Regions from separate parts of the Enterobacter sp. MGH 24 genome, predicted to be linked through region 1. Evidence: predicted binding sites of a transcription regulator. Region 1 holds the regulator's gene; the other holds the start of a gene.
What was found. The regulator LexA, encoded in region 1, represses DNA repair genes until DNA is damaged. The targets are predictions, from matches to a motif close to TNCTGTATGTACATACAGNA.

Region 1 (16,033 bases):
GCGTCACCGAGATGGAGCCGAAGGATCGCGGCATCGCGATGGTGTTCCAGAACTACGCCCTCTATCCGCACATGAGTGTGGAAGAGAACATGGCCTGGGGGCTGAAAATCCGCGGCATGGGAAAAGGCCATATCGAGGAGCGGGTGAAAGAAGCGGCGCGCATTCTGGAGCTGGACGGCCTGCTGAAGCGCCGCCCGCGCGAGCTTTCAGGGGGCCAGCGTCAGCGCGTGGCGATGGGGCGCGCCATCGTGCGCGACCCGGCGGTATTCCTGTTCGACGAGCCGCTCTCTAACCTCGACGCCAAGCTGCGCGTGCAGATGCGTCTTGAGCTGCAGCAGCTGCATCGTCGTCTGAAAACCACCTCCCTGTACGTGACCCACGATCAGGTCGAAGCCATGACCCTCGCCCAGCGCGTGATGGTGATGAACAAAGGCATCGCCGAGCAGATTGGCACCCCGGTGGAAGTGTATGAGAAACCGGCCACCCGCTTTGTGGCGAGCTTTATTGGGAGCCCGGCAATGAACCTGCTGGAAGGGCGTATCAGCAGCGCGGGCACGCATTTTGAGCTGGAAAGCGGGATGGCAGTGCCGATCAACTGGTACTATCGTGGCTACGCCGGGCGTAAGATGACGCTCGGTATCCGCCCCGAGCATATCGGTTTAACCTCTCAGGCGGACGGCGGCGTGCCGCTGGTGATGGACACGCTGGAGATGTTGGGTGCAGATAACCTGGCGCACGGGCGCTGGGGCGAACAAAAAATGGTGGTGCGCCTGGCGCATCAGGAGCGCCCGAAAGGCGGCAGCACGCTGTGGCTGCACCTGCCGGAAAACCATCTGCACCTGTTTGACGGTGAAACAGGACAACGAGTATGAGCAACTGGCCTTATCCCCACGTCGTCGCCCACCGGGGCGGCGGTAAGCTGGCGCCGGAGAACACCCTGGCGGCAATTGACGTCGGCGCGCGCTACGGTCACACGATGATCGAGTTCGACGCCAAGCTGTCGAAAGACGGCGAAATTTTTCTGCTGCATGACGATAACCTCGAACGCACCAGCAACGGCTGGGGCGTGGCGGGTGAACTGCCGTGGCGCGATCTGCTGAAGGTGGACGCCGGAAGCTGGTACAGCGGCGAATTCAAAGGCGAACCGCTGCCGCTGCTGGCGGAGGTGGCGGATCGCTGCCGCCAGCACGGCATGATGGCCAATATCGAAATCAAACCAACCACCGGCACCGGGCCGCTGACGGGTAAGGTGATTGCCCTGGCCGCGCGCGAGCTGTGGGAGGGGATGACCGCGCCGCTGCTCTCCTCGTTTGAAATTGACGCCCTGGAAGCGGCACAGGCGGCCGTGCCGCAGCTGCCGCGCGGGCTGCTGCTTGACGAGTGGCGCGAGGACTGGCGCGAACTGACGACGCGCTTAGCGTGCGTCTCTATTCATCTCAATCACAAGCTGCTGGATGAGGCGCGGGTGAAGATGCTGAAAGACGCGGGTCTGCATATTCTGGTCTACACGGTTAACAAACCCCAGCGCGCAGCCGAACTGCTGCGCTGGGGCGTGGACAGCATCTGTACCGATGCAATTGACCTGATCGGCCCAAACTTTAGTTCTGCGGATTAAGCATACTGCCATTCGACTGCGGCGGCAGCATATGCTGCTGTCCGCTGCCTGACGACGTCATCCCACCTAACATCCCGCCGTTTTTATTCGGCAGCGGCTGCTCGCGCACCTGACCCTGCTGCACGCGCTGGGTGTTGGCGTTCATCTGGTTTTGCAGGCTCTGCTGCTGCATCTGGGTCTGCGTTTTAAGCTGCTGGTTAAGCATCCCTTTCTGCTGCTGTTGCTGGCTCATCATCTCGGTCTGCATACGCTGCTGGCTCGGGATAACGTAACCCTGCTGGTTCGGGTTGTTCAGGGTGTTAAGCGGCTGTGCGAGCGCGGCAAAGGGAAGCAGCGCCGCAAGAATCATCAAGCGTTTCATTGTCATTTCCTCCTTTTGAGGTCTCTCTTAAGTTTACCCTGATTTCACCATGACGATGATTTTTTAGGAGTTGTGAACCAGGCTTAAGCGGGGAGCATGGACCCCATCACCTGGAGAACAATAATGATGAAACCAACGTTTTTGCGCTGGGTCGCCATCGCCGCGCTGATGGCCGGCGGCACATTTAGCGTGGCGGCCAATCCGCCCGCGGCGCCTCCCGTCTCCTACGGCGTGGAGGAAGACGTTTTCCATCCCGTGCGTGCGACGCATGGCATGGTGGCGTCGGTGGACGCGCTGGCAACGAAAGTGGGCGTCGATATTCTCAAGCAGGGCGGTAACGCGGTGGATGCAGCGGTCGCCGTCGGCTATGCGCTGGCGGTAACGCATCCGCAGGCGGGTAACCTCGGCGGCGGCGGCTTTATGATGCTGCGCACTAAAGACGGCAAAACCACCGCCATCGACTTCCGCGAGATGGCGCCTGCTCAGGCGTCCCGCGATATGTTCCTCGACGATCAGGGTAACCCTGACAGCAAAAAATCCCTGACGTCGCACCTTGCCTCCGGCACGCCGGGCACCGTTGCGGGCTTCTCGCTGGCGCTGGAAAAATACGGCACGATGCCGCTGAACAAGGTGGTGCAGCCTGCCATCAAGCTGGCGCGCGACGGCTTTGTGGTGAATGACGCGCTGGCGGACGATCTCAAAACCTACGGCAGCGAAGTCATTCCCAATCATGAAAACAGCAAGGCTATCTTCTGGAAAGACGGTGAGCCGCTGAAGAAGGGCGACAAGCTGGTGCAGAAGAACCTCGCCAAAAGCCTGGAACTGATTGCGGAGCACGGCCCGGATGCCTTCTACAAAGGGGCAATTGCCGACCAGATTGCGGAAGAGATGCAGAAAAACGGCGGGCTCATCACCAAAGCGGACCTGGCGGAGTACAAGGCGGTGGAGCGCGAGCCGATTAGCGGCACCTATCGCGGCTACGAGGTCTTCTCCATGCCGCCGCCGTCCTCCGGCGGGATCCACATCGTGCAGATCCTCAATATTCTCGAAAACTTCGATATGCACAAGTTCGGCTTCGGCAGCGCGGACGCCATGCAGGTGATGGCGGAAGCGGAAAAACGCGCCTACGCCGACCGGTCGGAGTATCTCGGCGATCCGGACTTCGTGAAGGTGCCGTGGCAGGCGCTGACCAACAAGGCGTATGCCAAATCCATTGCCGATCAGATTGATATCAACAAGGCCAAGCCGTCGAGCGAGATCCGCCCCGGTAAGCTGGCGCCGTATGAAAGCAACCAGACCACCCACTTCTCGGTGGTGGATAAAGACGGTAACGCGGTGGCGGTGACGTATACGCTCAACACCACCTTCGGCACCGGGATTGTGGCGGGCAACAGCGGCATTCTGCTGAACAACGAGATGGATGACTTTTCTGCCAAGCCGGGCGTGCCGAACGTCTACGGGCTGGTGGGCGGCGATGCGAATGCGGTAGGGCCGAAGAAACGTCCGCTGTCGTCCATGTCGCCCACCATTGTCGTGAAAGACGGCAAAACCTGGCTGGTGACCGGCAGCCCTGGCGGCAGCCGTATTATCACCACCGTACTGCAAATGGTAGTGAACAGCATCGACTTTGGCATGAACGTCGCCGAAGCAACCAACGCCCCGCGTTTCCATCATCAGTGGCTGCCGGACGAGCTGCGCGTCGAGAAGGGCTTTAGCCCGGATACCATCAAACTGCTGGAGCAGCGCGGTCAGAAGGTGGCGGTGAAAGAGGCAATGGGCAGCACCCAGAGCATTATGGTGGGGCCGGACGGGGCGCTGTTTGGGGCATCGGACCCGCGTTCGGTGGATGATTTAACGGCAGGGTATTAACGTATTGCCCGGTGGCGCTGCGCTTACCGGGCCTACAACTGCACGAACGTAGGCCGGGTAAGGCGAAGCCGCCACCCGGCAAATAACTACTTCATTCTCGCCATATAATACGCATCCACATACTCGCCGTTGCGCAGGGCGAATTTCCTGCCGGTGCCTTCGATTTCAAAGCCAAACTTCCGGTACAGCGCCAGTGCTGCTGGGTTATCGGCAAAAACCGTTAACTCGATACGTTCGATGCGCATCCAGTTATCGCACAGGTTGATCATCTCGCGCATGAGCGCGCTCCCCACGCCGCGCCCCTGGGCGTGCGCCGCAACGCTGATACCAAAGGTTGCCACATGGCTGCGTCGCGGGCTGGCTTCTACCTGCAGCGCCAGGTCACCGACGATGTTTTCATCGATGCATGCGACCAGACGTTTTTGGCCAGGTTTAGGATGAAGCCGCTCTTGCCAGTGCTCAAGGGAAGGATGAGGTAGCTGTAGCGTGTCGTGATACACCCCTGGATGCATGTAGTTCTGGCGTAAGGCTTCGGCATCTTTTGGTTCCGCGTGGCGTATCACTATCTCACTCATTCCTTGTTCCTCAGTCAGTTAAACGTCCCTTTCAACATCAATGACTTTAAAATTTGAGTCAACCGCTATTTTTTGCAAAAAAAAGTAGACAAGTGCGAATGAGAATGATTATTATTGCTCTGCGTTCAGGAAGACCTCTACGGGAACCTGAAAGCACGACATTGCTCACATTGCTTCCAGTATTACTTTAGCCAGCTTCGAGCTGGCTTTTTTTTTGTTATGGTTAGACTCAGTAACCTTCCAAAAGGATTGAGCCATGACACAACATTGCGCATTTATTGGATTTGGTAAAAGCACCACCCGCTACCACCTGCCGTATGTTCTCAACCGTAAAGACAGCTGGCATGTGGCCCATATCTACCGCCGCCGCGCGAAGCCGGAAGAGCAATCCCCGCAGTATTCCCACATCCATTTCACCAGCGATCTTGATGAGGTACTTAACGACCCTCAGGTCAAACTGGTTGTTGTCTGCACCCACGCCGACAGCCATTTTGACTACGCGAAACGCGCGCTGGAAGCGGGTAAAAACGTGCTGGTGGAAAAGCCGTTCACCCCAACTATCGCCGAAGCAAAAGAGCTGTTCGCGCTGGCGAAAAGTAAAGGCCTGACCGTTACGCCGTATCAGAACCGTCGCTTTGACAGCTGCTTCCTGACGGCGAAAAAAGCGATTGAAAGCGGCAAGCTTGGCGACATCGTGGAAATAGAAAGCCACTTCGATTACTACCGTCCGGTGGCGGAGACCCAGCCCGGCCTGCCGCAGGACGGCTCTTTCTATGGTCTGGGCGTGCATACCATGGACCAGATCATCTCCCTGTTTGGACGCCCGGACCACGTGGCGTATGACATTCGCAGCCTGCGTAATAAAGCCAACCCGGACGACACCTTTGAAGCGCAGCTGTTCTACGGCGACCTGAAAGCCATCGTCAAAACCAGCCATCTGGTGAAAATCGACTATCCGAAATTTATCGTTCACGGCACCCGAGGCTCGTTCATCAAGTACGGTATTGACCAGCAGGAGACCAGCCTGAAGGCCAATATCATGCCGGGCGAACCGGGTTTTGCGGCGGATGATTCCGTCGGCGTGCTGGAGTACGTGAACGATGAGGGCCTGACGGTCAGGGAAGAGCTGAAACCGGAAACGGGCGACTATGGCCGCGTGTACGATGCGCTGTATGAAACCCTCACAGCCGGCGCGCCGAATTACGTCAAGGAATCTGACGTTCTGACCAACCTGGAAATCCTTGAGCGGGCTTTCGAGCAGGCCTCTCCTGCCACGGTAACCCTCGCGAAATAAGCAAAAACGGCTCCTCTGCGCTTGTTCATAATTTTTGAACAGAGGAGTCAATTTTCACCCTCTATGATCCCAGGCGGTTTGCGTCCACACTTACTCCATCGAAACGAACTGAGGGTGAAACAATGATCTACTTACGCAAAGCAAACGAACGTGGTCACGCGAATCATGGCTGGCTGGACTCATGGCATTCATTCTCGTTTGCCGACTACTACGACCCAAACTTCATGGGCTTCTCCGCACTGCGCGTGATTAACGACGACGTGATTGATGCAGGCCAGGGCTTCGGTACCCACCCGCACAAAGACATGGAAATCCTGACCTATGTGCTGGAAGGGGCGGTTGAGCACCAGGACAGCATGGGCAACAAAGAGCAGGTTCCGGCGGGCGAGTTCCAGATTATGAGCGCGGGTACCGGGGTGCGTCACTCCGAGTACAACCCGAGCAAAACGGAAAAACTGCACCTGTATCAAATCTGGATCATTCCAGAAGAAACCGGCATCACGCCGCGCTACGAGCAGCGCCGCTTCGACGCGAAACAGGGCAAACAGCTGGTGCTCTCCCCGGATGCGCGTGAAGGTTCCCTGAAGGTGCATCAGGATATGGAGCTGTATCGCTGGGCGCTGGCAAAAGACGAACAGTCTGTGCACCAAATTGCCGCCAACCGCCGCGTCTGGATCCAGGTGGTGAAAGGTGAAGTGTCCATCAACGGCACCAAAGCCACCACCGCCGATGGTCTGGCCGTCTGGGATGAGCAGGCGCTCTCCGTGCACGCCGACAGTGAAAGTGAAATCCTGCTGTTTGACCTGCCGCCGGTCTAAATAATTTCTCAACCTTCCCTTTAAACGGGGAAGGTTGAGCTTTGTCCGTGATAAACTGAGCAAATCTCTCACTTCAAGATTTCTCAGGACGATGAAAAAGAAACGCCCCGTACTTCAGGATGTCGCCGATCGCGTCGGTGTGACCAAAATGACGGTCAGCCGTTTTTTACGTAACCCGGAACAGGTTTCCGTGGCGTTGCGTGGCAAGATTGCCGCCGCCCTTGATGAACTGGGTTATATCCCCAACCGCGCGCCCGATATTCTCTCCAATGCGACCAGCCGTGCGGTGGGCGTCCTGCTTCCATCCTTGACCAACCAGGTTTTCGCCGAAGTACTGCGGGGAATTGAAAGCGTCACTGATGCTTTTGGCTACCAGACCATGCTCGCCCACTATGGGTACAAGCCGGAACTGGAAGAGGAACGTCTTGAATCCATGCTTTCCTGGAACATTGACGGCCTGATTTTAACCGAACGTACCCACACTGCCCGCACGCTCAAAATGATTGAAGTGGCCGGTATTCCGGTGGTGGAGCTGATGGACAGCCAGTCGCCGTGCCTCGATATCGCCGTTGGGTTCGATAACTTCGAAGCGGCGCGCCAGATGACGGCGGCCATCATCGCCCGCGGGCATCGTCATATCGCCTATCTGGGTGCGCGTCTTGATGAACGTACTATCATCAAACAGAAGGGATACGAGCAGGCGATGCTCGACGCCAACTTAACCCCCTACAGCGTGATGGTGGAGCAGTCCTCGTCCTACACGTCGGGTATTGAGCTGATGCGTCAGGCGCGACGCGAGTATCCGCAACTGGACGGTATTTTCTGTACCAATGATGACCTTGCGGTCGGCGCGGCATTTGAGTGTCAGCGTCTGGGGCTGAAGATCCCGGATGATATGGCGATCGCCGGTTTCCACGGCCACGACATCGGCCAGGTGATGGAGCCGCGTCTGGCGAGCGTCCTGACCCCGCGTGAACGTATGGGCCGCATTGGCGCAGAACGCCTGCTGGCGCGCATTCGTGGTGAGACGGTGACTCCAAAAATGTTAGATTTAGGTTTCACCTTGTCACCGGGTGGATCTATTTGAACTGACAAATTTGAACTAGCTCACACTTATTCACTTCGCGCACGTTTGGATATTGCTTCTCTTTTGCCCCGGCAGGACAATGTTACCGATAACTGTTACCCGTAACAATTGGCTGAGGGACACCCTTTGAGCACGACTAATCACGATCACCACGTCTACGTCCTGATGGGCGTTTCCGGTAGCGGGAAATCAGCCGTAGCCAGCGAAGTGGCGCATCAACTCCAGGCTGCGTTCCTTGATGGCGACTTCCTCCATCCGCGCAGCAACATCATGAAAATGGCCTCCGGCGAGCCGCTGAACGACGACGACCGCAAACCGTGGTTGCAGGCGCTGAATGACGCCGCGTTCGCTATGCAGCGTACCAACAAAGTCTCCCTGATCGTCTGCTCCGCGCTGAAAAAAACCTACCGCGACCTGCTGCGCGACGGCAACCCGAATCTCTCTTTCATCTACCTGAAAGGGGATTTCGAGGTGATTGAAAGCCGTCTGAAGGCGCGTAAAGGTCACTTCTTCAAAACCCAGATGCTGGTGACGCAGTTCGAAGCGCTGCAGGAGCCGGGTGAAGATGAGAAAGACGTCTTAGTGGTTGATATCGATCAGTCACTGGAAGGTGTTGTTGCCAGCACCATCGAGGTCATTAATAAAAGGCAGTAAGTTTTGAGTACATTAACGCTAGTTTTGACAGCAGTGGGTTCCGTATTGCTGCTGCTGTTTTTGGTGATGAAGGCGCGTATGCATGCCTTTGTTGCTTTGATGGTGGTTTCTATAGGTGCAGGTCTCTTTTCCGGTATGCCGCTCGACAAGATCGCCGCGACGATGGAAAAAGGGATGGGCGGTACGCTGGGCTTCCTGGCGATTGTGGTCGCCCTTGGCGCGATGTTTGGCAAGATTTTGCACGAGACGGGCGCGGTCGACCAGATTGCCGTCAAGATGCTGAAATCCTTTGGCCACAGCCGCGCGCACTACGCGATTGGTCTGGCTGGCCTGATTTGCGCGCTGCCGCTGTTCTTCGAAGTGGCCGTTGTGCTGCTGATAAGCGTCGCGTTCTCCATGGCGCGCCATACCGGCACTAACCTCGTGAAGCTGGTTATTCCGCTGTTTGCGGGCGTGGCGGCGGCCGCAGCGTTTCTGCTGCCGGGGCCTGCGCCGATGCTGCTGGCGTCCCAAATGCACGCTGATTTTGGCTGGATGATCCTGATTGGCCTGTGCGCGGCAATCCCGGGGATGATTATTGCCGGTCCGCTGTGGGGCAACTTCATCAGCCGCTACGTTGAGCTGCATATTCCCGACGACATCACCGAGCCGCACCTGGGCGAGGGTAAAATGCCGTCCTTCGGCTTCAGCCTGTCGCTGATCCTGCTCCCGCTGGTTCTCGTGGGTCTGAAAACCATCGCCGCGCGCTTTGTGCCGGTGGGCTCCAGCGCCTACGAGTGGTTTGAGTTCATCGGTCACCCGTTCACCGCGATCCTGGTCGCGTGTCTGGTGGCGATTTACGGCCTGGCGATGCGTCAGGGGATGCCGAAAGACCGCGTGATGGAGATCTGCGGTGCCGCGCTGCAGCCTGCGGGTATTATCCTGCTGGTGATCGGTGCAGGCGGCGTGTTCAAGCAGGTGCTGGTGGATTCTGGCGTAGGTCCGGCTCTGGGCGAAGCGCTGACCGGGATGGGCCTGCCGATTGCGGTAACCTGCTTCGTACTGGCCGCGGCGGTGCGTATCATCCAGGGTTCCGCAACCGTGGCGTGTTTAACCGCGGTGGGTCTGGTGATGCCGGTGATTGAACAGCTGAACTATTCCGGTGCGCAGATGGCCGCGCTGTCTATCTGTATCGCGGGCGGTTCGATTGTGGTCTCTCACGTTAACGACGCGGGTTTCTGGCTGTTCGGTAAATTTACCGGTGCCACCGAAGCGCAAACCCTGAAAACCTGGACGCTGATGGAAACCATCCTCGGCACGACGGGGGCGATTGTTGGGATGATTGCCTTTACGCTGCTGAGCTGAATGCGGTGATGTAACAAGGCTTAAAAATAAGGCCCGGTAGCGTAAGCGCTTACCGGGCCTTTTTATTATCCAGGGCATCAGGCCGGGCCATAACCCGGCATTGCGTTACTCGCCCTGCGTCGCGCTCTCAATCGTCAAACGCACATCCGAGGTGATCAGCTCTGCCAGCATCTGGTACACCTTCAGCGTCTCTTCCGGCTCGGCATCACCCGTATCGCTGATGAAGCCTTCGTCACGCAGCGTCAGCACCAGGGAACTGAAGACCGCTTTGTCGAAGAATTCAGGGGCGTTAATGCCGTGCAGAACGGACAGGCGCTGTGCCAGCGTCCGGCTCTCTTTCTCCAGCGTACCGCGGTTGATAGACGGGTTCGCACTCAGCAGCCAGAACGTAATGGCGTAGCGCTGCAGCGTTTCGCGCGCACCGGCCGCCAGCAGCTGCAGGGTACGGGAGCGTGATGGATTGATATGCAGCTCGTCGTTTGAGACGGTGATCAGCCCCTGACGACGCAGCTCTTCCGTCAGTTTGTCCAGCTCACCCGCCAGCTCATCTTTGCTCCAGCGCAGGAACAGCTCCGCTTTCAGCATCGGGTAGAGCGTCTCAACGTGACGCAAGAGTTCCTGACGCGAGATGCGGCGATGCTGGGTGATGATAGCCGCCATGAGCGACGGCAGCATTAGCATATGGGTGATGTTGTTGCGGTAGTAGGTCATCAGCACTGCCTGCTCGCGCGGCAGAATGATGATGTCGCCGATCGTGTCCTTTTCGACTTCAAACTTGTTCATCTGCAACGCGTGATCGATAAGCTCACTGGCGGTAGCAGAAGGCACGGTTGAATCAACGGAATACGGCACGTTTCGCATCATGTCCAGATAGCAATCCAGCTGCTCCGTGAGCTGTTCACGGGTCAGCGAGCGCTGACGCGAAGCCAGAAGCGCCGTACAGCACAGGTTCATGGCGTTAGCCGCACCGGCGTTGTTAATGCGCACCATCAGCTCGGACGCGATGCCGTTGACCGTTGGCGTCAGCCAGGCCGGACGAATCGCTTCAATAGGATCGATGGATTCGCGCCACTCGGGAACGTGATGGTTCAGGTACGTCATCAGCGGCATCGGTTCGCCGAAGTTCACGTAGCCCTGACCGAGATTGCGTAGCTTGCTCAAGCCGCGCAGCATCTGCGGCAGGCTCTCTTTCTCTTTGGTCGCACCGCGCAGCTCTTTGGCGTACGTGCCCACTTCCATCACGTGCTCATAGCCAATGTAGATAGGCACCAGCGTGATTGGACGGGTTCCTCCTCGCAGCATCGCCTGAATGGTCATCGACAGCGTGCCGGTCTTCGGATCGAGCAGACGTCCGGTACGGGAACGACCGCCCTCGACGAAGTACTCCACGGAATAGCCGCGGCTGAACAGCTCGCCCAGATACTCGCGGAACACGGTGGAGTAGAGCTTGTTGCCCTTGAAGGTACGACGGATAAAGAAGGCGCCCAGGCGGCGGAAAATCGGACCTGCTGGCCAGAAGTTCAGGTTGATACCGGCAGCAATGTGCGGTGGTACCAGCCCCTGATGATAGAGCACGTAGGAAAGGAGCAGGTAGTCCATGTGGCTGCGGTGGCAGGGAACATAGACAATCTCATGGCCATCATGCGCCAGCTGACGTACACGCTCGGCGTTATGAACGTTGATGCCCTGGTAGAGACGGTTCCAGGTAAAGCCGAGAATACGATCGGACAGGCGAATCATCTCGTAAGAGAAGTTCGCTGCAATCTCTTCCATCAGCGCAATGGCGTTCTGCTGGGCTTTCTCATGCGATATTTTCTTGCTGCGCGCTTCGTCTTCAACGGCGCGGGCAATCGCTTTGGAGGCCAACAGCTTGTTGAACAGATCCTGACGCGCCGGGAGACGTGGCCCTACGGCAGCCAGGCGCTGACGAGCGAAGTGCATACGCGCCACGCGCGCCAGTTTTTGCGCGATGATCTTGTCGGTGCCGTGCTCGTCCGCCATTCGACGCAGCGAAACGGAAGGGGAGAAACGCACAAAGCTGTCGCGTCCCAGCCAGGAGACCGCGAAGAACTTCTGGATGCCGTTAAGCATGCGCAGCGGCGGGTTCTCTTCACCTTTTTCACGGCCCGGGCGACGGCCAAACATCACCGATACCGGCACCATCTGCACATCCAGATCGGGGTTGCTGCGGTGCAGGTCGAGATAGTCATGGAACAGCTTGATGGACTCTTCTTTTGGCGTGTAGTAGGTAAACACGCGCGGCCCGCCGTGAATGAACACGTAGCGCGGCAGCAAAGTGCCGTCAACTTCAAGCGGTTCAAGCGGGTCAGGTAAGTCATGCGCCAGACACTGGGCGCGAAGCGTCAGTAAGTCTGCCTTCGAGTTATAAGGCAAAACGTACATAATAGGACGCGACGTATCGAGCCCCAATTCCAGCGCGGGTTCTGCTGGGATAGACTTGCTTTTTACCAGGATGCTTAATGGTAAATTAAGTAATTTGTAGTAAATTCGTGGCCAGCCGGACATAAACGATGTAAAGCCTCTGGTTAATAATGCAATTGCGGCGCAAGGATAACAGAAAGCGCGCAAAATTTCTGTTGTTACCCGTCATACTTCAGGCTGTAGCGAAACGCGCTACAGTTCCTGTTACTGACGCTTTTTTTCTTAAAAGGTTCTTTTAATGGCCAATAATACCACTGGGTTAACGCGTATCATCAAAGCCGCTGGCTATTCATGGAAAGGGTTCCGCGCTGCGTGGATCAACGAAGCCGCCTTTCGCCAGGAGGGCGTCGCCGCTATCATCGCGGTGATTATCGCCTGTTTCCTTGATGTTGATGCTATTACCCGCGTACTGCTTATCGGTTCCGTGCTTCTGGTGATGATAGTGGAAATTCTTAATAGCGCTATTGAGGCCGTTGTTGATCGCATTGGTTCAGATTTCCACGAGCTTTCTGGCCGCGCAAAAGACATGGGCTCTGCTGCCGTGTTGCTGGCGATTATCACTGCCGTTATCACCTGGGTCACACTGCTTTGGTCACATTTCCGATGAGCCTCGAGGAATAATTAAGTCCCTGGTTTTTTGTGCAGTTTTTGGTTCCAAAATCGCCTTTGACTGTATATACTCACAGCATAACTGTATATACACCCAGGGGGCGGAATGAAAGCGTTAACGACCAGGCAGCAAGAGGTGTTTGATCTCATCCGGGATCATATCGGCCAGACGGGTATGCCACCCACGCGTGCGGAAATCGCGCAGCGTCTGGGCTTCCGTTCTCCGAATGCTGCCGAAGAGCACCTGAAAGCGCTGGCGCGTAAAGGCGTGATTGAGATTGTTTCCGGCGCGTCACGCGGTATCCGCCTGCTGGTGGAAGAAGAGACGGGCATTCCGCTGGTGGGGCGTGTTGCTGCCGGTGAGCCTTTACTGGCACAGCAGCATATTGAAGGCCACTACCAGGTCGATCCGGCCATGTTTAAACCGAGCGCGGATTTTCTGCTGCGCGTCAGCGGTATGTCGATGAAAGACATCGGCATTCTTGACGGCGATCTGCTTGCGGTGCACAAAACGCAGGATGTGCGTAACGGCCAGGTGGTTGTCGCGCGCATTGATGATGAAGTCACCGTCAAGCGTCTGAAAAAACAAGGTAACACCGTTCAGTTGCTGCCTGAAAACAACGAGTTCTCGCCGATTGTGGTCGATCTCCGCGAACAGAACTTCTCTATCGAAGGACTGGCGGTTGGGGTCATTCGCAACGGTGAATGGCTGTAACCTCTTCCTGTCAGGCTATGGCGCCGCTGTAGCCTGCTTCGTTTCCCACTCCCGGTATTTTTCATGTCACTGCTGACGGCATCCGATAAGGCATTGTGGCGTCTTGCTCTGCCGATGATTTTCTCCAATATTACCGTGCCCTTGCTGGGTCTGGTCGATACTGCCGTTATTGGTCATCTTGATTCCCCGGTTTATCTCGGCGGCGTGGCAATTGGTGCGACGGCAACCAGCTTCTTGTTTATGCTGCTGCTCTTTTTACGCATGAGCACCACCGGACTCACAGCCCAGGCTTATGGTGCAAAAGATCCGCTGCGTCTGGCGCGAGCACTGGTCCAGCCGCTGATCCTTGCGCTTGGTGCGGGGGCGTTAATCGTTTTATTACGTGCGCCCCTGATCGACCTTGCGCTCCATGTTGTTGGCGGCAGCGAGGCGGTACTGGCGCAGGCGCGACGTTTCCTTGAGATCCGCTGGCTCAGCGCGCCCGCCTCGCTGGCTAACCTGGTTCTGCTGGGTTGGCTACTGGGCGTTCAGTATGCCCGTGCGCCAGTCATTTTGCTGGTGGTAGGCAACCTTCTCAACATTGTGCTGGATGTCTGGCTGGTAATGGGCCTGCATATGAACGTGCAGGGCGCGGCGCTGGCGACGGCAATTGCCGAATACGGAACCTTTATTATTGGTCTGTGGATGGTCTGGCGCGTGCTGGCGATGCGCGGCATCTCCCTGGCGTTGCTCAAAACCGCATGGCGCGGCAATATCCGTAAGCTGCTGGCGCTTAATCGTGACATCATGCTGCGCTCGCTGTTGCTTCAGCTCTGCTTCGGCGCGCTGACGGTTTTCGGGGCCCGGCTGGGGCCAGAAATCGTTGCGGTCAACGCGGTATTGATGACGCTACTGACCTTTACCGCCTATGCGCTGGACGGGTTTGCCTATGCGGTAGAAGCGCATTCCGGGCAGGCGTACGGCGCACGCGAAAGCGGGCAGCTTCGGGACGTCTGGCGGGCAGCCTGCCGTCAGTCGGGACTGGTGGCGCTGGCATTCGGTCTGCTTTACGCCTGCTTTGGTGAGCAGATCGTTGCGTTACTTACGTCTATCCCAGCGCTGCGCGAGCTGGCGAGTCACTATCTCATCTGGCAAGTCATCTTACCGGTGGTCGGCGTCTGGTGTTATCTGCTGGACGGCATGTTTATTGGTGCGACGCGCGGAGCGGAAATGCGCAACAGCATGGCGGTCGCGGCGGCAGGGTTTGGTCTGACGCTGTTGACGCTTCCCTGGCTGGGTAATCACGGTTTGTGGCTGGCCCTGGCCGTTTTCCTCTCGCTGCGCGGGATATCGCTGGCGTTTATCTGGCACCGCCACTGGCAAAACAATACCTGGTTTCCCTCGCGCCACGATATATCGTGACGGTTAAAGATTCCGAATATGAAATCAACCACCGAGTCCTTAACTACAATAATTATCACGTCCAGCAGAAAAGAACGTAACGGACGTTACGACCCGACGCTTAACTAAGAGGACACGATGATGAATAAAGACGAAATCGGCGGCAACTGGAAGCAGTTCAAAGGTAAAGCGAAAGAACAGTGGGGTAAGCTGACTGATGACGATATGACCGTCATTGAAGGTAAACGCGATCAGCTTGTCGGTAAAATCCAGGAGCGTTACGGCTACGCAAAAGACCAGGCGGAAAAAGAAGTGGGCGACTGGGAAAAACGCAACGACTACCGCTGGTAACCGGGCTATACCCGAAAGTACAAGGAAGTACACCCTGAGGGCGGCCATGTGCCGCCTTTGCTTTTACCGCTAACGCGGTTTTTTCTTCACCAGAATAGAGTGGTCATGCTGGCATGCGTCCTGATGACGACAGGCTTCCACTTCAACGCACGCAGAGCACAGCCCGTGCGCTTCAATTACATTATGGCGCAGGGCAAAACCCATTTTCGCTGCCAGCGTATGCATAATATCTTCCACACCTTCCGCAGCCTCTTCTTTCACCACGCCACAGCGGTCACAGATAAACATGGCCGATGTATGCGTTGGCTGATCGAAAAGGTGGCATAGCACATAGCTGTTGGTGGATTCAACCTTATGCACGAACCCTTGCTCAAGCAGGAAATCCAGCGCGCGATACACCGTCGGTGGTTTCGCCTGCGGCTCGCTTTCGCGGAGCAGGTCGAGCAGATCGTAAGCGCTGATAGCACCCTGCTGCAGGCTCATTAGACGTAAGACTTCAAGGCGCTGCGGAGTCAGGCGCACATTGCGTTGCGCACACAGCTTTTCGGCCTGCGCTAACAGCTCTTTTGTGGACTTATCCATGTAGCACCCCGGATGTTATAGGACGGAAAACCCCCACTTTATCATGTTCTGGTAAAAACACCGAGATCCACCAGTCTGTGCTATACCTGACCCATTACAAACCGGGAAATACACAATGAAAAGACCTGACTGTATTCGGCACTGGCGCGACGTTGAAGGCGCGGATGATTCAACCTATCCAGACAGCGACGAGCTGTTTTCTATCGGCGCTCCGCTGGCCCGCAAGCTCGGGCTCGGGCGCATCGGTATCCATCATGAGCGTTTACCGCCCGGGCGCAGGACGTCCTATCCGCATGCGGAAAGCGATGAAGAAGAGTTCATTTATGTGCTCGAAGGT
Region 2 (16,033 bases), 1.4 Mb from region 1:
ATTTATCCCGCGATGGGGGCTTTAATGTTTGCACTGGTTGTGATTATGACCATGTTTGCGGCCATGACCTTCGACCCTCGTTTATCGTGGGATCGTGAGCCTGAATCAAGCCATGAGGAAGAGTAAGAGCATGGAAAATAAGAGTGGAGAGGCGAAAGTGCAGAAGGTCAAAAACTGGTCGCCGGTGTGGATTTTCCCCATCGTGACCGCGCTGATCGGTGCATGGATCCTGTTTTATCATTACAGCCATCAGGGACCGGAAGTCACGCTGATAACCACCAATGCCGAGGGGATTGAGGGCGGTAAAACGACCATCAAAAGCCGTAGCGTGGACGTGGGCGTGGTCGAAAGCGCAACCCTGACCGACGATTTAACCCATGTGGAGATTAAGGCGCGCCTTAATGCCGGCATGGAAAAACTGCTGCATGGCGATTCCGTTTTCTGGGTGGTTAAACCGCAGGTGGGGCGCGAAGGGATCAGCGGCTTAGGGACGCTGCTCTCCGGGGCCTATATTGAACTGCAGCCCGGCACGAAGGGTAGCCAGCCGGGAAAATACCAGCTTCTTGATTCACCGCCGCTAGCGCCGCCTGATGCCAAGGGTATCCGCGTGATCCTCGACAGTAAAAAAGCGGGCCAGCTTACGGCGGGTGACCCGGTACTGTTCCGCGGCTACCGCGTCGGTTCCGTTGAAACCAGCACCTTCGATGCGCAAAAGCGTACCATCAGCTATCAGCTGTTCATCAATGCGCCAAACGATCGTCTGGTGACCAGCAACGTTCGCTTCTGGAAGGACAGCGGGATCGCTGTGGATCTTACCTCGGCGGGGATGCGCGTAGAAATGGGCTCCTTAACCACGCTGTTTGGCGGCGGTGTGAGCTTTGATGTGCCTGAGGGGCAGGATCTCGGGCAGCCGGTTGCGGAGAAAACGGCGTTCAGACTCTTTGACGATCAGCGAAGCATTCAGGACGCGCTCTATACCGATCACATTGACTTCCTGATGTTCTTCAAAGATTCCGTCCGCGGTCTGCAGCCGGGCGCGCCCGTTGAGTTCCGCGGTATTCGTCTTGGTACGGTTGGACAAGTTCCATTCTTTGTTCCGGGCCTGAGCCAGATGCTGGACGATGATTATCGTATTCCGGTGCTGATCCGCATTGAGCCGGAGCGTCTGCTGAACCAGATTGGCGAGAACCAGGATATCGCGGCGCATATTAACGAACTGATGAACCGTGGTCTGCGCGGGTCGCTGAAAACGGGTAACCTGGTGACGGGTGCGCTGTATGTGGATATGGACTTCTACCCGAAAGCGCCGCCGATTACCGGTATTCGTGAATTTGGTGGCTATAAGATCATCCCAACGGTGAGCAGCGGTCTGGCGCAGATCCAGCAGCGTCTGATGGAGACGCTGGATAAGATCAACAATCTGCCACTGAATCCGATGATTGAAGCGGCGACGAACTCTCTGAGCGAAAGCCAGGCAACGATGCGTCGTCTGCAAACCACGCTGGATAACATCAACAAGATCACGGCGAGCCAGAGCATGCAGCAGCTGCCGCAGGATATGCAGAAAACGTTGCGTGAGCTGAACCGCAGTATGCAGGGCTTCCAGCCGGGTTCAGCGGCCTACAACAAGATGGTGGCAGATATGCAGCGTCTTGATCAGGTCTTGCGTGAACTGCAGCCGGTGCTGAAAACGCTCAACGAGAAGAGCAACGCGCTGGTGTTCGAAGCGAAAGATAAAAAGGATCCTGAGCCGAAGAGGGCAAAAGAATGAAAAAGTGGCTATTGATGGTTGGCGCTCTGCTGTTAACGGCGTGCAGTTCAGGGGTAGATAATAAAAGCTACTATCAGCTGCCTGTGGCTACCCACAGCGGTGGGCAAAGCACGGCCACCCAGGGAAACCGTCAGCTGTGGGTTGAGCAGGTTGCGGTGCCGGATTATCTGGCTGGAAATGGCGTGGTCTATCAGACCAGCGACGTTAAATACGTGATTGCGACAAACAACCTGTGGGCCAGCCCGCTCGATCAGCAGCTGCGCAACACCCTGGTGGCCAATCTGGGCAGCCAGCTTCCCGGTTGGGTTGTCGCATCGCAGCCGCTGGGTAACGACCAGGATACGCTGAACGTCACGGTAACGGGCTTCCACGGCCGTTACGACGGTGCGGTGGTGATCAGCGGGGAGTGGTTGCTGAACCATCAGGGGCAGCTGATTAAGCGTCCTTTCCATCTGGAGCTGAAGCAGCAGAAAGATGGCTATGACGAAATGGTGAAAGTCCTGGCTCAGGGTTGGGCACAGGAGTCGGCCAGCATCGCGAGAGAAATTTCCCGGCTGCCATAAGTAAAATTCATCATCAAAAACCGCAGTTGGCCTTTCGCTGATTGCGGTTTTTTTTTCGTTTTCACTTCAGATTGTTACTTGTGCCACGTCACAATTTTTGTACAAATGAACTTCCAGGTAGCTCACAAATATGACACCCGTATGAATTTTGAACATTGACGCTGCGACTAATTCGGGGTATTCGTTATCTGTGCCTGTGCATCTAGTGCAGACACTGTTTTCTTTCCACCAGACAAAAGAATGAGGGAAACGAGGCATGAAGAGACAGAAACGAGATCGCCTGGAACGGGCTCATCAACGTGGTTATCAGGCCGGCATCGCTGGACGTTCTAAAGAAATGTGTCCTTATCAGACGATAAATCAAAGGTCACAATGGCTTGGAGGCTGGCGAGAAGCCATCGGCGACAGGGCACTCATAGCCTGATAACGTCTCTTTCAAAAAAGAAACCTCCGCAATGCGGAGGTTTCGCCTTTCTGGAGGTACGAAAAGCACAATCAGAACGCGGAAGTGTCCTGGAACAGGCCAACTTTCAGGTCGCTTGCGCTATAGATCAGACGGCCGTCTACCAGCACTTCGCCATCCGCCAGGCCCATAATCAGGCGGCGGTTAACGATGCGCTTGAAGTGAATACGATAGGTCACTTTCTTCGCTGTAGGCAGAACCTGGCCAGTGAATTTGACTTCGCCCACGCCCAGCGCGCGGCCTTTACCTTCTCCGCCCAGCCAGCCCAGATAGAAACCAACCAGCTGCCACATGGCATCCAGGCCCAGACAGCCAGGCATTACCGGATCGCCAATAAAGTGGCAACCGAAGAACCACAGGTCCGGGTTGATATCGAGTTCTGCTTCTACGTAACCCTTATCGAAGTTGCCGCCGGTTTCGGTCATTTTCACGACACGGTCCATCATCAGCATGTTAGGGGCCGGTAACTGTGGGCCTTTTGCGCCAAACAGTTCGCCGCGACCAGAGGCAAGAAGATCTTCTTTTGTATAGGATTCGCGTTTATCTACCATGTTCTCAGTAAGCCTTATTTTAGTGAAGGACGCAGGATAGCTAACACGTGTACGCTGAACAAGTCCGATCAGTTCGAACTAAACCAGCCCAGCCAGCGTAACGGCCATGGATAACGATGACGAGCATCCTGCTGTGTCGCCTGAGCTATGCGCTCCTGGATAGTCTGCATCAAGGTGGTTTGCCCTTCGCCATCCCAAACCAGATTTGTCAGTAAGGGTAGCGCATCCTCAATCCCTTCGATGGCCCAGATAGCGAATTGCTCTTGCTCAACCGCATCAAGAATGTCCTGACTGAGGCTCAAATGGCGTGCGTTGGGAGCAGGAATAATCACACCCTGTTTGCCGTTTAAACCGCGCTGCTGACAGATAGAGAAGAAGCCTTCAATTTTTTCGTTGAGACCTCCCACTGGCTGAGCACGACCAAACTGGTCCACCGAACCGGTGATCGCGATGTTCTGATTGATGGGCACTTCCGCCAGGGCGCTGATTAAGGCGCACAGTTCGGCCATAGAGGCGCTATCACCATCCACTTCGCTGTAGGACTGCTCAAACGTCAGCGAGGCGGAGAAGGGTATCTGTTGCTCAAGCTGCAGCTCTGACATCAAAAACGCCTGCATGATCATCATGCCTTTCGCGTGAATGTTGCCGCCCAGCTCGGCTTTCCGTTCGATATCGGTAAACTCGCCATCGCCAATGTGCACAACGCAGCTGATACGAGACGGTTCCCCGAATGCGCGCGGATGGCCGGGAAATTCAATCACCGACAGGGCGTTGATCTGCCCGACGCGCTCGCCTTCAGTTTCTACCAGAATTTGTTCCAGCAGAATTTCATCCTGCATACGGTCAGCAAGATAGCCTTCACGCCACTCACGCTGAGCCAGCATCTGAGTGAGCTGTTCTCCGGTAAATGCCCCGTTACCGCTGATCGCACCCACTTCACGCAGCTGTTTGCCGATCCAGAGCGGGCAAAGCGGCAGCGTTTCCTGGTCTCCGGTGTAGCGCACCGCTTCGCGGATTAAGCCCGGCCACGCGTCAGCCGCAGGAGTTGGCAGCGCAAAACGCTCAGCAACGGCCATCACCCACTGGCACCACTGCGCCATATCGTCGGCGTCAGCAATCTGGATGTTGTCTTCGTATTCGCTATACACCGCCTGCTCAGCGAGCTCCGGCTCCATTTCCTGGAAGTCCGCCAGCGATTCACGGTCACCCGTCAGCACGACGGTCAGCGACAGCGGCATAGACGGAACAGAGACGGGCAGGGGACGAGACTCATCGTAGCCGACCCAGTCGAAACGCTGCTGGTGCACGATGGTTTTCAGACGCATCCACAACAGTGGCTGCGAGAGCAGGGTACGCAATGAGATGATCAGAACGCCGCCATTTGCGCGATGTACCAGCCCCGGCTGCAGCGAAAGTTCGCCGTTAAACTGGCGCAGACAACCAAAGAGTTGTTCCGCCTCAACCCAGTTAGCGGTGATCACCTCGCCCTTAGCGGCAAAACGGCCATCGGCCTGCGCCACCGGTTCGAAAGTGACATCATGTCCCGCAATACGATACTGGCCGCCAAAAACTGCGTTAGCTTCCGGCTTCAGCTGGCGCACGGCATCTCCGAGCAGCGTCAGGTATTCCGCTTCTTCCGGGGCCTTGAGCAGCATGAAGGGCGCTGTTGCCCACGGGCTTAACACCTGCTCAAGCGCATAATGCAAGCGAGGCTGCGTATCGCTAAGGATGAATTCGTGTTCTTTTGCGAGTTCGGGCTGTGCAAACAGTTCCTGGAAACTTTCGGTATCCGGAACAAGGTCACGCCATGCAAGTTTCGTAATGGTCAAAGTTGATGTTTTTTAGTCAGATGTAAAAGCGTGGAGTATACCGTAAGCGGGGGGCTGTACCCAAGCAGGATTGGGGATTTCGAGAGGACGATTGGCTGCATTCACTCACAGGATATGATTTCTTTTCAGCAGATTGCTAAAAAACTGATATTCTGAACAGAGTTACGTGGTAACACTGAGATCGCAATGAAATATCAACAACTGGAAAATCTCGAAAGCGGCTGGAAATGGAAGTACCTGGTCAAAAAGCACCGAGAAGGGGAGCTGATCACCTGCTACATCGAAGCCAGCGCTGCGCAAGAAGCCGTGGATATTTTGCTGACCCTCGAAAATGAACCGGTACAGGTTAACGGCTGGATTGAGAAACACATCAATCCCGCGTTGTTAAACCGGATGAAGCAAACTATCCGCGCGCGACGCAAACGGCATTTTAATGCTGAGCATCAGCACACTCGCAAAAAATCAATCGATCTGGAGTTCGTTGTCTGGCAACGCCTCGCTGGGCTGGCGCAGCGACGGGGCAAAACGCTTTCGGAAACCATCGTGCAGTTGATTGAGGATGCCGAACACAAAGAGAAATATGCCAACCAGATGTCGACGCTGAAGAATGACCTTCAGGCTCTGTTGGGTAAAAAATAGATTTTTCTTTTCTTAGGACAATAAAAAACCCCGCATGGCGGGGTTTTTTTATAAGACGATAACTTATGCCGCTGGCTGAGTTACAACGTCTTTGATGCCTTTAACTTCGATCTCAACGCGACGATCTGGAGCCAGGCAGTCGATCAGTGCAGCGCGAGCTTTCACGTTGTCACAGGTGTTGCCAGTAACTGGGTTAGATTCGCCCATACCACGTGGGGAGATCTTGTTAGCTGGGATACCTTTAGAGATCAGGTAATCAACAACAGACTGAGCACGTTTCTCAGACAGTTTCTGGTTGTAAGCGTCAGAACCGATACGGTCGGTGAAGCCCAGAACCACGACAGAACCGTCTTTAGGATCCAGGTTGCTCAGCTGGGTGTACAGCTGATCCAGTGCCTGCTGACCTTCTGGTTTCAGAGTCGCTTTGTTGAAGTTGAACAGAACGTCAGACTTCAGAGTGAAGTGCTTGGTCTGTACTTCTGGAGCTGGAGCCGGCGCTGGAGCAACAACTGGTGCTGCATCTTCCTGCTGGCCGAAACGGTAGGAAACACCTACGCTCAGCATGCCGTTGTCTGGACGAACACCAACGGTGTTGCCGTCGCCGATGTTGTTAACCCACTGGTATTCCAGACGGGTAGCGATGTCACGGGTCATTGCCCACTCAACGCCACCAGCGAATACTGGGGAAACACCGGTGTCATGATCGTCGCCAGCACGGCTGTTGCTGGAGTCAGCGCGCCATACCATGCCGCCCAGACGGGTGTACACGTCCAGATCGTCAGTTACTGGGTAACCCAGTTTAGCGGTCAGCTGAACGCCCTGTGCTTTGAAAGCGCCGTTTACGGTGTCGCCTTTGTATGGCATACGACCTAACCAGTCGTAACCCATTTCAAAACCAACATACGGGTTAACCTGATAGCCACCGAACGCACCTGCACCAAGCTGGCTCTCGTGAGTAGGGCCATCATTGTTGTTTGCGCTGTCGTACCAGCCGGTGTCATGGAACTGAGACCAGCCCAGTTTACCACCTGCATACCAGGTATTATCTTTCGGAGCGGCCTGCGCTACGGTAGCGAAGCCAGCCAGTGCCACTGCAATCGCGATAGCTGTCTTTTTCATTTTTTGCGCCTCGTTATCATCCAAAATTCGCCATGAAAGTCTCAAGAGAGAATCACGGTTAAATCCTTCACCGGGGGGCGTGGTCAAATATAAATCTACCGATATCTTCGGCTTAGGCCGAGCACCCCTGGCGATGTAAAGTCTACAACGTAGCTGAAAACTTACAAGTGTGAAGTCCGTCAGGCATATGAAAAAAAAAGTTCCGTATACCTATTATTTAACATTTTATGAACGAATTTTGTGCAATAAAATTAAGGAGAACCGCACCAGACAAGCCTTGCCGCAATTTTGAGGCCGGGAACTAAAACCGCATCTTGGGGTCAAAAAAAATTCCAGGAAAAATCTTAATTTCACTCAATGATACAAATTCGAGTGAATTTTTAGCCCTGAATGTTGTCCTTTGCGGTAAGAATCCGATCGAACCGGACGCATAATGAAGCCGATCGCATTCCCTTCTTCCGCTGCTTCAGTTAGACGGAAATGTTCTTCTTCCGTCAACTCTTCCGATAACCATCCAATCACCACGCTGTAATTTCCGGTGCGTAACGCGCGGATCATCGACTCAACGGTATCGCAAGGCGAGAGCTGATTAATTTGCATAACCTTGGTGAGCGGAAGGCCTGCGGACTGAACCCACTCGCGGCTCAATTTTTGCTGCGGCGTGAGCCAAAGCTGCCAGCGCGATTGCTGACCAAGCTGTTGCAATAACGGCAACAGCAGAAGTTGCGTCAACAGGGGCTGGTCTTCACGATAAACCACTTCACTGATTAGCCCCGTGGAAACACGCTCGACGGAATTCTGCGCGACATTGCCTGCGGTAGAAGAGAGAGAGGTTGAGCGATTTGCATAGCCTGAAGTGTGCATATTCATTCCAGCCCTGTAGTTACTGTATGGATATACAGTAACCCCTGTATGCATAAAGATCAACCTCATTTTCGGAAAGCGACTCGCAAAATTGATTCAATCTTGATGCCCCTCGAAAAATCATCTTGCTCAACGGCGCTAAGTTGCCTATTTTCCTGCTAACGGATCCGCTAGTAAGAAATTTCGTTGTTACTTTATGATTTTGAAGGGAAATATCATGAAAAAGATATCTTATGAACGGATTTATAAATCCCAGGAATACCTCTCGCCGCTGGGCGAAATACACCATCGCGCGCTGTTTGGCGGCTATACCCTGGCGGTGGATGATGCGGTTTTTGCCATGGTGTCTGATGGCGAGCTTTATCTTCGGGCCTGTGAGGAGAGTGCGAAATACTGTGTAAAGAATGCCTCTTCATTTTTGACGCTGATGAAGCGGGGTCGCCCTGTGCTACTCAACTACTATCGTGTAGACGACGGGCTGTGGCAGGACAGGGAGCGTCTGCTAAAGCTCTCCTCATTCGCGCTCAATGCGGCAAGGAAAGAGCGTTATCAGCGGCATCAGCGAAACCGTCTTAAAGATCTACCAAACCTCACTTTTCAGCTGGAAGTGTTGCTCTTCGAAGCGGGTATCACTAATGAAGAGACGCTGCGGGCGCTGGGTGCGAGGGAAAGCTGGCTGAAGATGCGGGCAAAAAACAAAGCGCTGAGTATTAAAGTGCTCTTCGCGCTGGAGGGGGCCATTGTGGGACTGCATGAGGCGGCACTCCCGGCAGGCATTCGCCGGGAGCTGACGGAGTGGTTTAATGCGCTGCCTGAGCCACAGGAGAATCACTCCTCCAGGTAGCGATTTGCTGTTGCAGCCGGCAAATTTCAGGCAGCAGAGCGATAAGCAGGCCTATCTGCTGAAGAACCAGCGGCGCTTTGCTGTCGTTTCCCGGGTCAAGATGCGCAATGCGTTGAGCCAGTTCATCCAGCGCCAGTTGAACGCGCGGCTCATCGGCCGGTCGGTGATGAAGCGCGTCGTCAACATAGCAGACGGCGTCATCGAGCAGGTTGAGAATACCCGGGTTGGTGAGTTTCTCACGGTGGGCACCCAGCGTCGAAATATAGCTGGTGAACGTATGGTTCAGGCAGAGCAGGCGGAACGCGGTCTCACGGATCTCCGCCGTGGCGTGAGGCTCCGTTGACATGTTAGAAACAACGGAGGCCAGTTCTGCATCACTGTTGTGCGCGTCGCGACGTGCTATCCGGTAAGCTAGGCGGTTATCGCGCCCCTGGTGGTACTGCTCCAGGATAGCGTCAAGGTATCGACAGTTGGCGTTCATCGCCCTGTCTACCACGCGCGGCAAATTGCGAAAACGCCAGTCCGGCCAGATAAAGCTGACCGCGGCCCAGGCTATCGCGCAGCCAATCAGGGTATCGATCACGCGGGGCAGGGCGACTTCAAACCCCTCACCCAGCAGGTTAAAGCAGAGCAGCACCAGCAGCGTGATGAACATGGTAGCGTGGGCATACTGCACGTTGCGAAACGCGAAGAACAGCACGCCGGTGATCACGATCAGGATCAATTGACCTTCAACGGAGGGCACAAAATAGAGCACCGGAAGGCCGATCGCGACGCCAACCAGCGTGCCGATAATACGCAGCGCTAGACGGTGTCGGGTAGCGTTATAGTTCGGCTGGCAGACGAACAGGCTGGTCAACAGGATCCAGTAGCCGTGGTGCAGCCCGGTTATCTGTATAAAGGCATAACCCACGCACAGGACAAGCGACATTCTCACCGCGTGGCGAAAGAGAGCCGACTCCGGCGTAAAGTTGCGGCTCAGACGTAGCCACATATCGCTAACGCTGTGCACGCTGTCATCAGCAAGCTGGTTTTCCACCTCACTGCCCGGCAGCGCCATCGCCTGTTCGGACTCAATTGTCGCCAGCTGAGCATCAATCGCCCGCAGGTTGTTCAGCAGAAAGCCCAGCGCTTTGATGTGCTCCGGTGACGTTCCGCTGGCCTGAACGCGGTCGAGCGCCGCATCCAGATGGCTGAATACGCGTTCAAAGCGGGGATCATGCTGATAGGGCGTGCGCAGCAGAATGGAACGTGAGAGCTGCTGGCACGCCTGGGACTGCATGGACAGCAGGCGCTGGAAGCGGAACATGACGTCGCTGTAGCGGAACTTCTCGCGCAGGGCTGCATACTGAACGTGCGAAGAGCTGGCGCGTTCATGAATGTCCTGGGCTGCAAAGTAGTAGTGTAAGGTCCTTCGGGTTCCGCGCTGGCCGCGATCGCCGCGCAGGCGGGTAAGCAGAGAGGCTTTCGTCTGGTTAAGGGTGGCGACCAGCTGGCCATTTGCCAGCGCCAGATCGTAGAGCGGCGCCTGGCTTTCTTCCTCGATATCCGGGTCGAACAGCCGGGATTTCAGTTCCAGATAGTGGGCTAGCTGCTCAAAGCTGCGGGCAAGGTTATCCTGCAGAGGGCGAACCGGGAAGATCAGATGACCGGTTAGCGTCAGCAGGTTATACCAGATAGCGCCCAGCAACAGCAGAACCGGCTGCTGGTACCACTGGTCATACAGGGAAACGCCCAGCATGGTGTAGATAGCGATCAGCAATGCGCCAAAAGCGATGGTGGCATAGCGCTGCCCAAGACCGCCCAGCAAAATAAACCCGCTGGTTGAGAGCGTGAGGCCCAGGGCAAACAGCCATGGCCACGGGAAAAGCAGCTCAACGGACGCTGACGCAATGAAAAAGCAGACAAGCGTAATGACCAGGTTGCGTAAACGCCCGGCCAGACGATCGTCCAGGTCCGCCAGCGCCCCGGCCACCACCCCCAGCGTGAGCGGAATGGTGAGCTTGACATCATTTAGCCACCAGGGCAGGGCAACCGTGCCGCAAAGCGCGATAAATATCCTGACGTTGTAAAGCCAGGTGCTGTTCCAGGTATAACGGCGAAGCAGTGGGCTTAGCATAAACGCGGCCAGTCCTTATTTACTGAAAACGACGACGCGCGTTTGCTTCACGCGCCGCCTGGGCCACTTCTACCGGAACAACCCTGCGACCAACGGGCCAAAGGGCGATGGCGGCGATCTTAAAGTTCGCGATCCCCACCGGAATACCAATAATCGTGATGCACTGTGCAATTCCGGCAAAAATATGCATGATGCACAGCCACCAGCCGAAGAAAATCAGCCACAGAATGTTCAGCAGGGTTCCACCCGTATTCATCAGGGCGTTTTTGCTCTCCGGATTCAGCTCGTCAACGTGGATGGCTTCATTCCCGTAGGGGATGAAGGAGAGTTTTGTGATTTCCCAGCAGGATCGGGTCAGGGGAAGCGTGAAAATCAGGACGATGCTCACCAGCGTGGCAAAAAGCCAGGAAAGGGTGGTGGCAAAACCGCCCAGCACAAAATTCAACACATTCAGAACGGTACGCATAAACCCTCACTTCCTTTCGATAAAATTAACGCCCAATGATTGTAACGTTTTTTTAGGCTGGAGCACCTTAAAACTGGCAGTTAAACTGTCAGGTAAATTATCTCTTCGTGGATTTGGCGGAACATGGAACTGAAAGCAACGTCGTTAGGCAAACGCCTGGCGCAACACCCGTACGACAGGGTTGTTCTCCTTAATGCCGGGGTGAAAGTCTCCGGGGAACGCCACGAATACCTTATTCCGTTTAATCAGCTTCTGGCTATCCACTGCAAACGCGGACTGGTGTGGGGCGAGCTGGAGTTCGTTCTGCCTGACGATAAAGTCGTGCGTCTTCACGGCACCGAGTGGGCGGAAACCCAGCGTTTCCATCATCACCTGAACGCGCTCTGGCAGCAGTGGAGCCAGGATATGAGCGTGATTGCCGCCCAGGTGCTCCAGCAGGTGCTGGACGATATCGCGCAAAGCAACGCGCAACACGCGTGGCTGACCCGTCAGCAGACCGCCGGGCTGCAGCAAAAGATCCGCCAGGCACTTTCGGCGCTGCCGCTCTCCGTGACGCGTCTCGACGAGTTTGACAACTGTCGCGACGCCTGGCGCCAGTGTCAGGCCTGGCTGAATGATAAGGATAAAAGCCGTCTCGCCCATAACCAGGCCTGGACAGACGCCATGCTCACCCAATACGCCGACTTTTTCAGTACGGTGGAGTCTTCACCGCTCAATCCTGCCCAGGCGCGCGCGGTGGTCAACGGCGAGCAGTCGCTGCTGGTGCTGGCGGGGGCCGGTAGCGGTAAAACGTCGGTGCTGGTGGCGCGTGCCGGCTGGCTGCTGACGACCGGGGAAGCGGTAGCCGATCAAATACTGCTTCTGGCTTTTGGCCGCAAGGCTGCCCAGGAGATGGACGAACGCATCCAGGAGCGCCTGCACACCCGGGACATCACGGCCAGAACCTTCCATGCCCTTGCGCTGCATATTATTCAGCAGGGCAGTAAAAAAGTGCCTTCCGTCAGTAAGCTGGAAAACGACGCGCAGGCGCGTCAGGCGCTGTTCATCAAAACGTGGCGCCAGCAGTGCAGTGAGAAAAAAGCACAGGCGAAAGGGTGGCGTCAGTGGCTGGAGGAGGAGCTCAACTGGGAGGTGCCAGAGGGCAGCTTCTGGCAGGATGACAAACTGGCGCGTCGGCTGGGTTCGCGACTTGACCGCTGGGTCAGCCTGATGCGAATGCACGGTGGAACGCAGGCAGAGATGATTGAAAGCGCGCCGGAGGCGATCCGCGATCTGTTTTCGAAGCGGGTCAAGCTGATGGCTCCGCTGCTGAAAGCCTGGAAATCCGCGCTGAAAGAGGAAAATGCCGTCGATTTCTCCGGTTTGATCCATCAGGCCATCATCATTCTTGAGAAGGGACGTTTTGTCAGCCCGTGGAAGCATATTCTGGTGGATGAGTTCCAGGACATCTCACCGCAGCGTGCTGCACTGCTCTCGGCGCTGCGGGCGCAAAATAAACATACGTCGCTGTTTGCGGTGGGGGACGACTGGCAGGCCATCTATCGCTTCAGCGGGGCGCAGCTCTCCCTGACGACCGCGTTCCACCACTATTTTGGCGAAGGCGACCGCAGCGATCTGGATACCACCTACCGCTTCAATTCACGAATTGGCGAGATCGCCAACCGCTTTATCCAGCAGAACCCGCATCAGCTGGCTAAGCCGCTCAATAGCCTGCGGCCGGGGGATAAAAAAGCCGTCACCCTGCTGACGGATGACCAGCTGGAGCCCCTGCTGGACAAGCTCAGCGGCTATGCAAAGCCCGAAGAACGTATTCTGGTACTGGCGCGCTACCATCACCTTAAACCTGCGGCGCTGGAAAAAGCCGCCACCCGCTGGCCGAAGCTGCAGCTTGAATTTATGACCATTCACGCCAGCAAAGGGCAGCAGGCCGATTATGTGATTGTGGTGGGGCTGAAAGAGGGCAGCGACGGTTTCCCGGCTCCGGCCCGCGAGTCGGTAATGGAAGAGGCCTTACTGCCGGTGCCGGAAGACTTCCCGGATGCCGAAGAGCGGCGTTTGCTGTATGTGGCCATCACCCGCGCGCGGCATCGCGTGTGGCTGCTGTTCAATAAAGAGGAGCCATCCGTGTTTGTCGATATCCTGAAGAGTATTGATGTGCCGGTAGCGCGTAAACCATAACGATGTCTGGCAAGATTTTGTAGGCCGGGTAAGGCGTAGCCGCCACCCGGCAAAAAAGCTACTTCAACCTTTCGGAAAGATAACGCTCATAGTCCGGAATAAGGATATCCACCGGTGAGTTAAACTGCGGCGATTCGATGATGAAATCCGCCGTGGACAGGTTCGTCGCCACCGGAATATTCCATACCGTCGCCAGACGCAGCAGCGCTTTAACATCCGGATCGTGCGGAACCGCGTTCAGCGGGTCCCAGAAGAAGATCAGCACATCAATTTTCCCTTCGGAAATCTGCGCGCCGACCTGCTGATCGCCGCCCATCGGGCCGCTCAGCATGGCGTTCACCTGCAGACCCGTTTCGCGCTGGATCAGGTTACCGGTTGTGCCGGTCGCCGACAGGGCGTGCTTCTCCAGCGAAGACTGATGGCGGCGAACCCAGTTAAGCAGCATTTGTTTACAGTGATCGTGCGCCACCAGAGCAATGTGTTTGCGTTCAGGCAGCGTGCGTGTTGTCAGTTCCATAATCATATCCATCAGGTTAACTGCCTACACGATGACGGGAACCGTCTGACGCTGCAAGAGAAAGGCGTAAAAAATGTGGCTTATGATGAAGGTTGTTGTTTTGCCCACTGTAAAAACCGGGCCCGCGTGTCGGGATCGGCCTGCTGGAACCAGAATTTAAGGCGCTGTTCCGTCAGAGTCTGGGACTGGGGAGGAATAACGTCCAGTTCAGAGACGCCGGATAGCAGCGTACTGTCGTCCGCCATCATGGTGGCAAACTGCGGAAGCGAGGCGCGTTTACCCGCTTTGTTATAGGTCTGGGTCGCGGCCTCGTAATCCGGACCTTTCGGTGAAACCGTTAGCGCCAGAATATCCAGCTTCACCGGAATCGGCATCGCATCTCCATCCAGCAGTTCAATGCGGGGTGACGCGTCGAAGGCCGCAGATTCCTTCTCCGTTTCAAGGCGGGGTAGGGTGATGTTCACCTGACTGATTTGCCGGGTATTAAAGCTGACGATCAGCGGCGGGGAGATGTACATCCTTTGCTCGTGATTAGCCAGACCGATCGATTTTTCTACCCGGAAGACCAACTGATGCGGTCCGTTATCTAACTCGATGCTGTCTGCTCCCCGCAATAGCGAACTGGAGACCTTTTTCCCGTCCAGGACCAGGAGGTCAATATCGGTAGAGAGTCGGAGCGTGGTAGCAAAAACGCAGACCGGCATCACTAACGCAATCAGAGCAGTGGCAATACCGGTTTTCATAGAAGGCTCCCGTCAGAAATCCTGTCGCCGCATTAATGTATCTAGATTTTTCGAGAATCACGTTTACTAACATATAGACATATTTCACCGTTTTGCCCTCATGCATCTGTATGGGATGGATGGTTGAGATGTGCGGTTTGGCGTACACTTTTAAAAAAGCCAGGAGAAAAACCATGAAAGAGAACGATATTGCCGAGATTCTGACATCCACGCGGACCATTGCGCTGGTGGGCGCGAGCGATAAACCCGATCGTCCAAGCTATCGGGTGATGAAATACCTTCTCGATCAGGGTTATCACGTCATCCCGGTCTCGCCAAAAGTGGCGGGGAAAACCTTACTGGGGCAGCAGGGGTATGCCACGCTCGCTGACGTGCCGGAAAAAATTGATATGGTCGATGTCTTCCGTAATTCCGAGGCGGCGTGGGAAGTGGCGCAGGACGCTATTGCCGTCGGCGCGAAAACGCTGTGGATGCAGCTGGGCGTGATTAACGAGCAGGCCGCCGTGCTGGCGCGGGATGCGGGGTTGAACGTCGTCATGGACCGCTGTCCGGCGATCGACATTCCCCGTCTGGGGCTGGCGAAGTAAAAAAAAGCCCGTTTATCGGGCTTTTTTACACGCTTAGTTCCGCAGGCGCGGGGCCTGTAACTGTTTGCGGATAGTCTGAGCAAGCTCATCCATTGTGGGTTGCTCCGGATGCTCTTCCTGCAGCTCGCTACTGAGCTGCGCTTCGGCCAGATAGGTGTGAACGGGTTGTCCATCATCACCTTCCATCACCACATGGTACCAGGGCGCGGCGCGAAGCTCTGCGTTGACCGCCAGCTCGTCTGCTGACGGTTCATCAAGGGAATACTCCGGGTCGATATCCACGACCACACCCAAATACCCTAGCAAAGTGTGGCGGACCTGCTGGCCGATACCGAATTTGCTGGCAATCATAGTCACCTCCCGGGAAATACGACTTACACGTTATGTGCGGGCAATATTTCTCTTTTCAAGTTACATGACGCGACAGGCAAACCCTTTCAGATACAGTCCTTCCGGGTAGGTAGCAATCACGGGATGATCGGCTGCCTGACGGAACTGCTCTATAAATTGTACATCACGGCCAGCATCTATTGCGGCGTCGGCGATGATTTTCTGAAATAAATCTGTGGTCATCAGGCCGGAGCAGGAGAAGGTGAGCAGAACTCCACCCGGGTTCAGCAGCTGGATAGCCAGCATGTTGATATCTTTATACCCACGGCACGCGCCCATCAGCTGGCTTTTGTTTTCCACAAACTTAGGTGGATCCATCACGATGACGTCGAACTTCTCGCCCTGGTCGCGATATTTACGCAGCAGCTTGAAGACGTCATCGCGTACAAA

Region 2: the regulator LexA is predicted to act here: its motif matches at 7,820-7,839, upstream of sulA (SOS-induced cell division inhibitor SulA).

Annotation. Positions count from the first base shown of each region.
Region 1 is NZ_KI535657.1:1,724,101-1,740,133, forward strand. Features, by position in the region: gene L370_RS13695 (sn-glycerol-3-phosphate import ATP-binding protein UgpC) at 1-872, shown strand, start outside; gene ugpQ (glycerophosphodiester phosphodiesterase) at 869-1,615, shown strand; gene L370_RS13685 (DUF2756 family protein) at 1,599-1,976, opposite strand; gene ggt (gamma-glutamyltransferase) at 2,100-3,845, shown strand; gene yhhY (N-acetyltransferase) at 3,932-4,420, opposite strand; gene L370_RS13670 (oxidoreductase) at 4,677-5,714, shown strand; gene L370_RS13665 (pirin family protein) at 5,837-6,532, shown strand; gene gntR (gluconate operon transcriptional repressor GntR) at 6,624-7,619, shown strand; gene gntK (gluconokinase) at 7,746-8,273, shown strand; gene gntU (gluconate transporter) at 8,277-9,617, shown strand; gene plsB (glycerol-3-phosphate 1-O-acyltransferase PlsB) at 9,723-12,143, opposite strand; gene L370_RS13640 (diacylglycerol kinase) at 12,298-12,666, shown strand; gene lexA (transcriptional repressor LexA) at 12,775-13,383, shown strand; gene dinF (MATE family efflux transporter DinF) at 13,447-14,784, shown strand; gene L370_RS13625 (CsbD family protein) at 14,905-15,114, shown strand; gene zur (zinc uptake transcriptional repressor Zur) at 15,184-15,696, opposite strand; gene L370_RS13615 (cupin domain-containing protein) at 15,812-16,033, shown strand, end outside.
Region 2 is NZ_KI535657.1:3,084,751-3,100,783, forward strand. Features, by position in the region: gene pqiA (membrane integrity-associated transporter subunit PqiA) at 1-126, shown strand, start outside; gene pqiB (intermembrane transport protein PqiB) at 131-1,771, shown strand; gene pqiC (membrane integrity-associated transporter subunit PqiC) at 1,768-2,334, shown strand; gene rmf (ribosome modulation factor) at 2,591-2,758, shown strand; gene fabA (3-hydroxyacyl-[acyl-carrier-protein] dehydratase FabA) at 2,830-3,348, opposite strand; gene L370_RS07485 (AAA family ATPase) at 3,417-5,177, opposite strand; gene matP (macrodomain Ter protein MatP) at 5,364-5,816, shown strand; gene ompA (porin OmpA) at 5,880-6,935, opposite strand; gene sulA (SOS-induced cell division inhibitor SulA) at 7,290-7,799, opposite strand; gene L370_RS07465 (TfoX/Sxy family DNA transformation protein) at 8,017-8,643, shown strand; gene yccS (YccS family putative transporter) at 8,600-10,762, opposite strand; gene L370_RS07455 (YccF domain-containing protein) at 10,782-11,228, opposite strand; gene helD (DNA helicase IV) at 11,352-13,406, shown strand; gene mgsA (methylglyoxal synthase) at 13,465-13,923, opposite strand; gene L370_RS07440 (curli synthesis inhibitor) at 14,004-14,666, opposite strand; gene L370_RS07435 (CoA-binding protein) at 14,840-15,253, shown strand; gene hspQ (heat shock protein HspQ) at 15,287-15,604, opposite strand; gene rlmI (23S rRNA (cytosine(1962)-C(5))-methyltransferase RlmI) at 15,665-16,033, opposite strand, start outside.